3 regions of the Bacillus sp. 01N45 genome follow, and region 1 is predicted to be linked to each of the others. Evidence: riboswitches for the same ligand, from Rfam matches in the RefSeq annotation. Region 1 holds a riboswitch; each other region holds the start of a gene.
The links. A riboswitch is a leader RNA that binds a small molecule or an ion and turns the genes downstream of it on or off. The one in region 1 is predicted to bind S-adenosylmethionine.
Positions count from the first base shown of each region.

Region 2: it holds a riboswitch for S-adenosylmethionine, as region 1 does, so the genes downstream of both, AC1DMU_RS10995 (hypothetical protein) here and AC1DMU_RS20290 (methionine ABC transporter ATP-binding protein) in region 1, are expected to answer to the same signal.
Region 3: it holds a riboswitch for S-adenosylmethionine, as region 1 does, so the genes downstream of both, AC1DMU_RS02800 (bifunctional homocysteine S-methyltransferase/methylenetetrahydrofolate reductase) here and AC1DMU_RS20290 (methionine ABC transporter ATP-binding protein) in region 1, are expected to answer to the same signal.

Region 1 covers NZ_JBFTQW010000009.1:24,531-27,664, reverse strand. Annotated here, with positions in the region: gene AC1DMU_RS20295 (methionine ABC transporter permease) at 1-334, opposite strand, end outside; gene AC1DMU_RS20290 (methionine ABC transporter ATP-binding protein) at 324-1,343, opposite strand; SAM riboswitch class I at 1,467-1,573, opposite strand; gene AC1DMU_RS20285 (cysteine hydrolase family protein) at 1,816-2,379, shown strand; gene AC1DMU_RS20280 (hypothetical protein) at 2,612-2,761, opposite strand; gene pruA (L-glutamate gamma-semialdehyde dehydrogenase) at 2,955-3,134, opposite strand, start outside.
Region 2 covers NZ_JBFTQW010000004.1:97,759-100,892, reverse strand. Annotated here, with positions in the region: gene AC1DMU_RS11010 (ECF transporter S component) at 1-20, shown strand, start outside; gene AC1DMU_RS11005 (YwiC-like family protein) at 204-926, shown strand; gene AC1DMU_RS11000 (hypothetical protein) at 959-1,150, opposite strand; SAM riboswitch class I at 1,273-1,371, shown strand; gene AC1DMU_RS10995 (hypothetical protein) at 1,412-1,729, shown strand; gene AC1DMU_RS10990 (SWIM zinc finger family protein) at 1,983-2,372, shown strand; gene AC1DMU_RS10985 (NAD(P)H-dependent oxidoreductase) at 2,396-2,971, shown strand; partial or broken gene AC1DMU_RS10980 (group-specific protein) at 2,968-3,134, shown strand, end outside.
Region 3 covers NZ_JBFTQW010000001.1:527,485-530,618, forward strand. Annotated here, with positions in the region: gene AC1DMU_RS02800 (bifunctional homocysteine S-methyltransferase/methylenetetrahydrofolate reductase) at 1-1,537, opposite strand, end outside; SAM riboswitch class I at 1,608-1,717, opposite strand; SAM riboswitch class I at 1,922-2,031, shown strand; gene metI (cystathionine gamma-synthase/O-acetylhomoserine thiolyase) at 2,191-3,134, shown strand, end outside.

The DNA.
Region 1 (3,134 bases):
CAACCATTCTAGCAATACCAATTGACGCAACTAACGTCATTGGAAAGATTGCTGCTGCTGTTCCAATCGTCGTTCCGATAACACTTCTTGTTAGTGGGCTTAAAGCTACTAAGAAGATGATGAATGGAACCGGACGAATTGTATTAATAATGATATTAAGAATAGAAAAGACCCATTTATTTTCTAAAAAGTTTCCTTTCCTCGTTACATACAACAGTAAACCTAGGGGTATACCAAGAATTGTAGCAAATATAAGGGTTACGATTACCATTAAGAGGGTATCCCCCGTCGCATCTACTATGCGAGGCCAAAATATACTCCAATCAACTCGCATGAGCTTCTACCTCCTTCAGCTGCACTTGCAGTCTTAGATGTTGTAATGCTTTTTGAATTTCCTTCTGTTCACCTTGCAATTCTACAAGAAGATTTCCAAATAGCACATTTTGGAGTTCAATAATATTTCCATACAGTACGTTTACATCGACGTTATAGTTTTTCGCGATATATGATAGTACCGGCTGCCCTGTCTCTTCCCCAGTAAATGTTAAGCGATAAATCTGTCCACCATTTTGAATTTTCCCTAGAACACTTTCCGGTAAATGATCATTAATAATGGAGCGTACAAAGTTTTGAGTTGTCTTTGTTTTTGGTTGTGTGAAAACATCAAACAGTTTTCCTTCTTCAATAACCTTTCCCTTCTCCATTACAGCTACACGGTGACAAATTTCTTTCACAACATGCATTTCATGTGTAATAAGAAGAATTGTTACATTGTATTCTCGATTTACTTTCTTTAATAAGTTCAAAATTTCTGTCGTTGTTTCTGGATCTAAAGCTGATGTTGCCTCATCACATATAAGAATGTCTGGCGATGTTGCAAGAGCTCTTGCAATGCCAACACGCTGCTTTTGTCCGCCTGATAGTTGCTCTGGATAATAGTTTGCTTTATCTTCTAATCCTACAAACTTTAGCAGTTCATTTACTCTTTCTTTTATCTCATTTTTTGGTACTTTCGCTAACCTTAATGGATAAGCAATATTCCCAAACACTGTTCTTGAATTAAATAAATTAAAACTTTGAAAAATCATCCCGATTCTTTGTCTTAGCTTCCGTAATTCTTTCGTCGATAGTGATGTAATATCTTTATCATCTATTGAAATCGTTCCCGCCGTTGGTCTCTCTAACATATTTACTAGGCGTAATAACGTACTCTTTCCAGCGCCACTAAAACCGATAATGCCAAAAATTTCGCCCTTCTCAACTGATAATGTTACATCCTCCACCGCATGAACAGATTGCCCACCTGATTCATATACTTTACTTACGTTGTTAAAAGAAATCATTTTTTCCCCTCCTATATGCTGTAAAAACTTGAAGTAGAGCTTTCGAGGTAAAATAAAAAGTGCTCTCCTTCTTATCAACCGTAAAGATAAGAAGGAGAGCACTTATATGTACTCGGTCACATCTTCTCATCTTCCAAGCCTTTTATAAGGCTTGCTGGAGTTAGCACGGTATTAAAAAACCCGTTGCTGAGGTATCGTAGGGCCAGTCCCTCCACCTCTCTGGATAAGAATGTATCGATTTAATTGTCGTTTAATTAATTCTCATTATAGAACTCAGAATAATAAGAGTCAATACATTTTTTAGAAAAATATTAATTATTTCTCTATTAAAATTTTCAAATAAAAAATCACAATATAATATTGCTTTTTAAAGTTATGTAAAATTCTTCTCCTTCATATTTTTTTAAAAGGAGAATCACCTCTATAAATTGAATACCATTATTTGAATATGAAACCGGAGGAAGATAAATATATGAAAACAGCTCTTTTACTCGTTGATATTCAAAATGATTATTTTCAACACGGAAAGATGGAATTGCGTAATCCAATAGAAGCAAGCAAATATGCTCGTCAGCTGCTACAACTCTTTAGAACGAAAAACGAACCTATTTTTCATATCCAACATGTAGCAATAAAAGATGACGCTACTTTTTTCCTACCCAATACAGAGGGTGTACATATTCATGAAAGCGTACGTCCACTTAGAGAAGAAACCGTTATACTCAAACATTATCCAAATAGTTTTCGCGAAACTGATCTTCTAGAACAATTACAACGTTTAGACATTGAACACGTCGTCATATGCGGGATGATGACTCATATGTGTATTGATGCTACCGTAAGGGCTGCTTTTGATTTCGGCTTTCCATGTACCGTTATACATGATGCTTGTGCTACAAAAGATCTTTCTTTTAAGAATGCTACTATACCAGCCGTTTATATTCATAACACAATTTTGGCTAGTTTAAATGGAGTATACGCAACTGTAATGAGTACAGAGGAGTTTGTGGCTACAAAAAAACACTCCCTTCAATGAGCAAAACCGAAAAGAGTGTTTCTTGTCAAACCATAGATTTTCTTTCAAATTGTATTATACAGGAAATCCTTAAAATGAATACTAAAAAATATGACTAATAAGTCAACTTTTCTCATTGTTTTGTTTCTATTTACATGTTTATCCCGATATTAATAGGATTTAGCTAGTTCTAATTATCGAATGGTAATATACGGTAATTAGAACTAGTTTCTCCTATTAAAAACGTAACATATTATTTATCTGTTTGTTTTTGCTTCTTTTTCAAATACTCCGCACGCAATTTTTCAATTTGCTGCTTTTTATCAAATTTGGCAGGCGTCTGTTTTTCATGAAACTTTGCCACAGATACCTGACTTTTGTAATCCAATTGATATTTTCCCACTTTGTTCACCTACTTTTCTTGTCTTTAAAGAGAATCTATTCAACAAATATAATATACCTTATTTACTGAAGTAAACCTTATTACATTATTAGTTTCTCTACTTATATCTATCTTAATCCATATATAGAAATTTTTTCAAAAAAAAAAAAAAAAAGAGATCTTCGCAGACTGCGAAGATCTCTTCTACTATTTCTTATAAAGTTTCAGAAGTAGTTTTTGCTTGCATGTGAAGTGCTAAGTAGTCAGGGCCACCAGCTTTAGAGTCTGTACCAGACATGTTAAAGCCACCGAATGGTTGGTAACCTACGATTGCACCAGTACATCCACGGTTGAAGTATAAGTTACCCACATGGAATTCTTCACGTGCTTTTTC
Region 2 (3,134 bases), on a different contig from region 1:
ATAAGCATAACATGGCATAGAAAAGCATACTCATATAAGGTAGGGTCGCGACTTACATATTCGTTTGCCTCTTTCATGCTTCTTACACATTGTAAGGAGCATTTTTTATTGTCAAAAAATAGTCCAATATATATACGTTACTATATAAAATTATTTGTATAATAGTAGGTGAGAACTGCTTTCAAAAGGGAGGTGTATAGTTAATGAAGTTAGTTATTCCGAAGCAACACGGTGCATGGGCCATGCTCGTTATACCATTTCTATTAAGTGTCATGCTTGGGAAACCTACTATGTATCATATTCCATTGTTTTTAGCTTGGTTCTTTATCTATTTAGCTACGTATCCATTTCTTACGTACATAAAGCAAAAACGAAAAAAAGAGTACTTACATGCTGCAATTGTATATTTTATCATCGCGTTCGTATTTGGAATGATTTCTCTATTATATGAATGGCGCATTCTTTTATTCGTAGTATTCATGATTCCATTATTTATTGTAAATATGTATTACGCTCGTCAAAAAAATGAAAGAGCGTTACTAAATGACATTAGTGCGATTATTGTTTTCTGTATTGGTGGTTTAGTTAGTTATTATTTTTCAATGAAACTTATAGATAAAACAGCATTATTTATTGCGCTTATTTCATTTTTATATTTTTTAGGAAGTACATTTTATGTAAAAACGATGATTCGCGAGAAAAATAACCCGAAGTATCGTCTTATATCATGGGGGTATCATATTGTATTAACAGTCATTGTCTTTGCTATCAATCCGTGGTGTTCTCTTATTTTTATACCGAGTGTCATCCGAGCAATTATGTTATATGGCAAAAAAATTTCTATTATAAAAGTAGGGGTTTTAGAAATTGCTAATTCTGTATATTTTTTAATTATAACGGTAATAATTATGAAGTATGCCATTTGAAAAAACTTCCCACCTTATGATGGGAAGTTTTTTCAATCTTGTTCTAAAATATGAACCGTGTAATCACAGCGTTGAATAGCTTGTTCGATCGCATAAAGTGATTGTTCAATACGAGCGCGATTAAAATCTTTTTCAACAGTCTGTAGCGCTTCTTCTAAACAATGTTTTGCTTCTTGTAATGATTGAAAAGAATTTTGGACATATCCGCGAGCATTTTCGTGCATTTCATAATCCTCCTTGCATATTCATATATGTATAGTATGAACAGTAAGGAACAAAATATAATTTGTTATATTTGTTTGACAATTAGAATGAAATTACGTATAGTAAGAATTAAGTGAATATTTTCTTATCCAGAGAGGTGGAGGGACTGGCCCGATGAAACCCAGCAACCGCGATGCAGGTGCTAATTCCAGCAGAACATATTTGTTCTGGGAGATAAGACGAAGATATATACGTAACTTCTTCTTATCGGAGAGGTTTTTTTGTTGCAAAAAAACCGATTACGAAAATTTATATTAAGAAGAAAGGGGTTGCGAAGTACTGTGACACTCGAAAAATACGTAAAACTGCGTAGTACAGTTTATGAATATATGATAGAGCAAGATAAGCCAATATCATTGTTAGATATTCAAGAACATATCGTTTCGCATCATGAAGGAAAATTCACGAAAAAGATGTTACATCAATTTTATTTATCAAGACTATTAGATGAACTGAAACTGGATGGGAAAATTACATTAGCTGATGAATATCTCTATACTGAAAAAGGGGTATTTTATAAGGCGGGAAAAGGGAGCTAAGCTCTCTTTTTTTTGGAGTATGTAGCGTAAAAGACTGCTTAAGCAGCCTGATACAAGGGAATGGTGTTGAGTGTGTAGTGTCAAAGATTGAATGTGCCTGAAAGAGGCACTTCATATCGGCTGCAAATGAAAAGAGACACCTCCGCCGAATAGGTGTCAGTCGTTTTGTCATATAGACTTGCTATTTGACAGTTATTAGAATAACATGCAGGGTTTTGGAAGTCAAAAGGGAATTAAAGGAAGAGGTGTTGTTATGTACGCTTACTTACTAAATGATATAACGAAATGGATTCCTAAGTACATTATGGATAAAGGTTATGAATATTATGAAGAAGGACATGTAGAAGATGTTGAAATACAAGAAAAGAAAATATTTGCTTTTGTTACTGGAAATGCAGGAAACTATGAAGTAATGATTGATCTTGAAAATTTTACAGAAAGTAGCTGCGAGTGTCCATATGAGAATTATTGTAAGCATATGGCAGCAGTTGTTTATGATATTCAAAGTGCTGGTGAGAGTACGGTGAAAGAGAAACTGAAAGATTTAGAAAAGGAAGAGTTACTTACATTATTAAATCGTTTATTACAAAGTTCGAAAAACGTGCAAATTGTAGAGAAAATGTTAAAGAAGGGGAAACTTTAACTTATAGAGGGAGTTGTTATGTAGTGAATGTACTAATTGTATACGCTCATCCTAGTCCTTCCAGTTTTAATGCGGGGATATTAAAGCATGTGCAAAAAGGATTACAAGAAACAAATCATTCGGTTACGGTACTTGATTTATATAAGGAACAATTTAATCCCGTCCTTGTATTTAATGAGGAGAAGAAAAGACGTGATTTAGTAAATGAAGAAGAGACAGCTCGGTACAGAACGTTAGTGGAAGAAGCGGATACTCTTCTCTTCATTTATCCAATATGGTGGTGGGGGATGCCAGCTATTTTAAAAGGGTTTATTGATCGCATTTTCGTAGCTGGTTTTGCTTATAAATATGAAGGTGCCCTGCCGAAAGGCTTATTGAAAGGTAAGAAGGCATGGGTAATTAATACGTTAGACTCACCGTTATGGTACGTCGCACTACTATATCGATCAGCCGATTGGATTATAATGAAGAGAGGTATTTTACGTTTTTGCGGCATTCGCGATATAAAACGATCTGTTTTTCAATCTGTGAAAACGAGTAAACGAGAGAAGCGGGAAAAATGGTTATTACAAATAGAAGAAAAGGCTCGTACGTTATGAATGAAATGGAACGTATTATAAATTGTTGTCAGTATGATAACGAACTTTTTCGTACATATATTAATTGCTTAATCCAATTGAAGAAATGTAGTGAAACGTTTCAACAAATACAGATTCAATTAAGAAATGATTATTTAATAAGAGGAATTTGTGAAAGAGAAGT
Region 3 (3,134 bases), on a different contig from region 1:
CCAAATGCTTTGTCGCTTCATACACTTCTTCAATTAACGCGATATCATAAATTGGCTGAGTTAAGAAATATTCCGCTCCAGCATCTATTTTCCGTTCCATTCGCTTAACCGCTGCTTTTAAATGTCTTACATGCGGATTAAACGCACCTCCCACTGAAAACCTTGTTGCTGGACCAATTGATTTCCCTAAAATCGAGCGCCCGTCGTTCATTTCTTTAATCATTTTAATGAGCTCAATAGAGGACAAATCATATACAGAAGTGGCACCTGGAAAATCACCAACGCGTGCTGGATCCCCAGTTAAAGCTAACACCTCTTCCATACCTAACGCTGATAGGCCTAGTAAATGAGATTGTAGTCCGATGACGTTATGGTCTCTACACGTTAAGTGCGTCAATACCGGAATATCGTGCTTCGTTAATAATGCCCCCATTGCCATATTCGAGATGCGAGGCGATGCTAATGAATTATCTGCTAGAGTAATAGCATCTGCCCCAGCTCTTTTCAATGCTCTTGCGCCTTCAAAAAATCGCTGCGTATCTAACGTTTTCGGTGGATCTAATTCCACTACTACTGTCGTTTGTTTTTTTGCTTTCTCTGCTAATGTGACATGAGCTTTTGAACGTTTCTCGTGTGTATGAACTACTTTCGGTCTTTGAATCGTATCCTTTTCTATTACAGGTGTAACATTTGCAATTGCACGTTTCATACTTTCAATATGTTCTGGAGTCGTGCCACAACAACCACCTAATAACCGAATACCTTGCTCAATAAATTTCGGTGTCATCGCTTCGAAATAAGCTGGACTTCCCTCATATACGTAACGTCCCTCCACATAATTTGGGAGACCTGCATTCGGATATGCTGACAAGTAGCCATTTTGCGGAATCGATATCATTTTAAAAGCTTCCGTCATGTGAAGTGGCCCTAGTTGACAGTTCAATCCAACGACATTTGCACCGTAATCTAAAAGCTGTTTTAATATTTCATTTACATCATTTCCATTTTGAGTTGTACCTGCCTCATGCAATGCTAATTGAGCTACAATTGGAATATTCGTTTGTTTTCGTAACACCTGAACAGCATGAAGTAATTCAAACTCATCATAGAAAGTTTCTAATAGCAGTCCATCAACCTGTTCTTCTAGTAATGCACTTGCCTGTTCCAGTAACATAAATTCTCTTTCCATATCAGTTGTCGTAACAGCTCCGATATGTTTCATACCACCAATTGTTCCTAAAATTGCATTTCTGTCTGTAACAGATGCTTTCGCCAGTTTTACTGCGGCTCTATTAATTTCAGTAACTTGATTTTCTAAACCATAAATACGTAATTTCGCTTCATTTGCTCCGTACGTATTTGTTTGAATCACATCAGCCCCAGCAGCTACATATTGCTTATGAATCGATATAATTAAATCTGGATCAGATATATTCAATTCTTCAAAACTACTTTGCAAACCATGTGAATGTAATAACGTCCCAACCGCACCATCACCTATTACAATTCCTTTTGATAATAAATCTAGTAATTTCACAAATCTCCCTCATTTCTATCAATATAAAAACCCCCTCTTCACTTTGAAGAGGGGGACATAATTGTTCCTCCTCTTATTATGCAAAACATTCGTTTTGCAGGTATTAGCACCGTTTCAAACATTTCGTTTGAAGGTTGCTGGGTTTCACAGGGCCTTTCCCTCCACCGCTCTCAATAAGAGTTTGTCTTTATTATTTTATTTATGTAGCTAAAAGGAAATACGTTCCCCTTTTAACAATGTTTGTTAATTTTTTAATAAATTTAGCATGCACAAATGCAAAAGTCAATGACACTTGCGGAAAAATAAAAATTATTTAAAATAAAGTTGCAATTCAATTATCTTTTGTTGTAAAGTTAAAAACATAATAAAAATTTCATACGAACATTCTTATCTAGAGAGGTAGAGGGACTGGCCCTATGACGCCTCAGCAACCATTAACATTTGTTAATAAGGTGCTAATTCCAGCAAATTGTGAAAGATTTGACAGATGAGAAGAAGACTCTATTCAAACCGAAAGCCTTCTTCTTTAGAAGGCTTTTTTTATTTTACCCCGATTGGTGAGAGCTAATAATCAGTGGGGGATGCCCCCCTCACTGATTAAAGTTTCACTTTACATTCACTTAATTGTTAATTTAAAAAGGAGGAATTTTCACATGTCAACTATTGAAACAAAACTAGCACAAATCGGAAACCGGAGCGAAACTACAACAGGAACTGTTAACCCACCTGTTTATTTTTCAACTGCTTATCGTCATGAAGGAATTGGTAACTCTACTGGCTTTGACTATTCACGAACTGGCAATCCAACTCGTGGTCTTTTAGAGCAGGCAATCGCAGACTTAGAATATGGTGAACAAGGTTATGCCTGTAGTTCAGGGATGGCAGCTGTTCTCCTCGTCCTCTCCCTATTCCGTTCTGGAGACGAACTTATTGTATCCGAAGATTTATACGGGGGCACTTATCGATTATTTTCTGAGCACGAAAAAAAGTGGAATGTTCGATGTAGATACGTAAATACACAATCTATTAAACAAATTGAGCAAGCTATCACAACTGAAACGAAAGCTATTTTCATAGAAACTCCAACTAATCCGTTAATGCAAGTTACTGATATTGCCGCTGTCGCAACTGTAGCGAAAAGACACGGACTACTTCTTATTGTAGACAACACATTCTATACGCCTTATATACAGCAGCCATTAACAGAAGGTGCCAACATTGTACTTCATAGCGCAACGAAATATTTAGGGGGACATAACGATGTCCTAAGCGGACTTGTCGTTGCAAAAGGAAAGGAACTTTGTGAGGAAATCGCTCATTATCATAATGCCTCTGGTGCGGTCTTAAGTCCATTTGACTCATGGCTATTAATTCGTGGTATGAAAACGTTAGCGCTTCGCATGAGACAACATGAAGAAAATGCAAAAGCAGTTGTTGCTTATTTAAATGATGAAGACGGGGTGACAGATGTATTTTATCCTGGAAGAGGTGGCATGATCTCATTTCGTCTGAAAGATGAAACATGGATTAATCCATTCTTACAATCTTTATCCTTAATTACATTTGCTGAAAGTCTTGGTGGTGTTGAAAGTTTAAT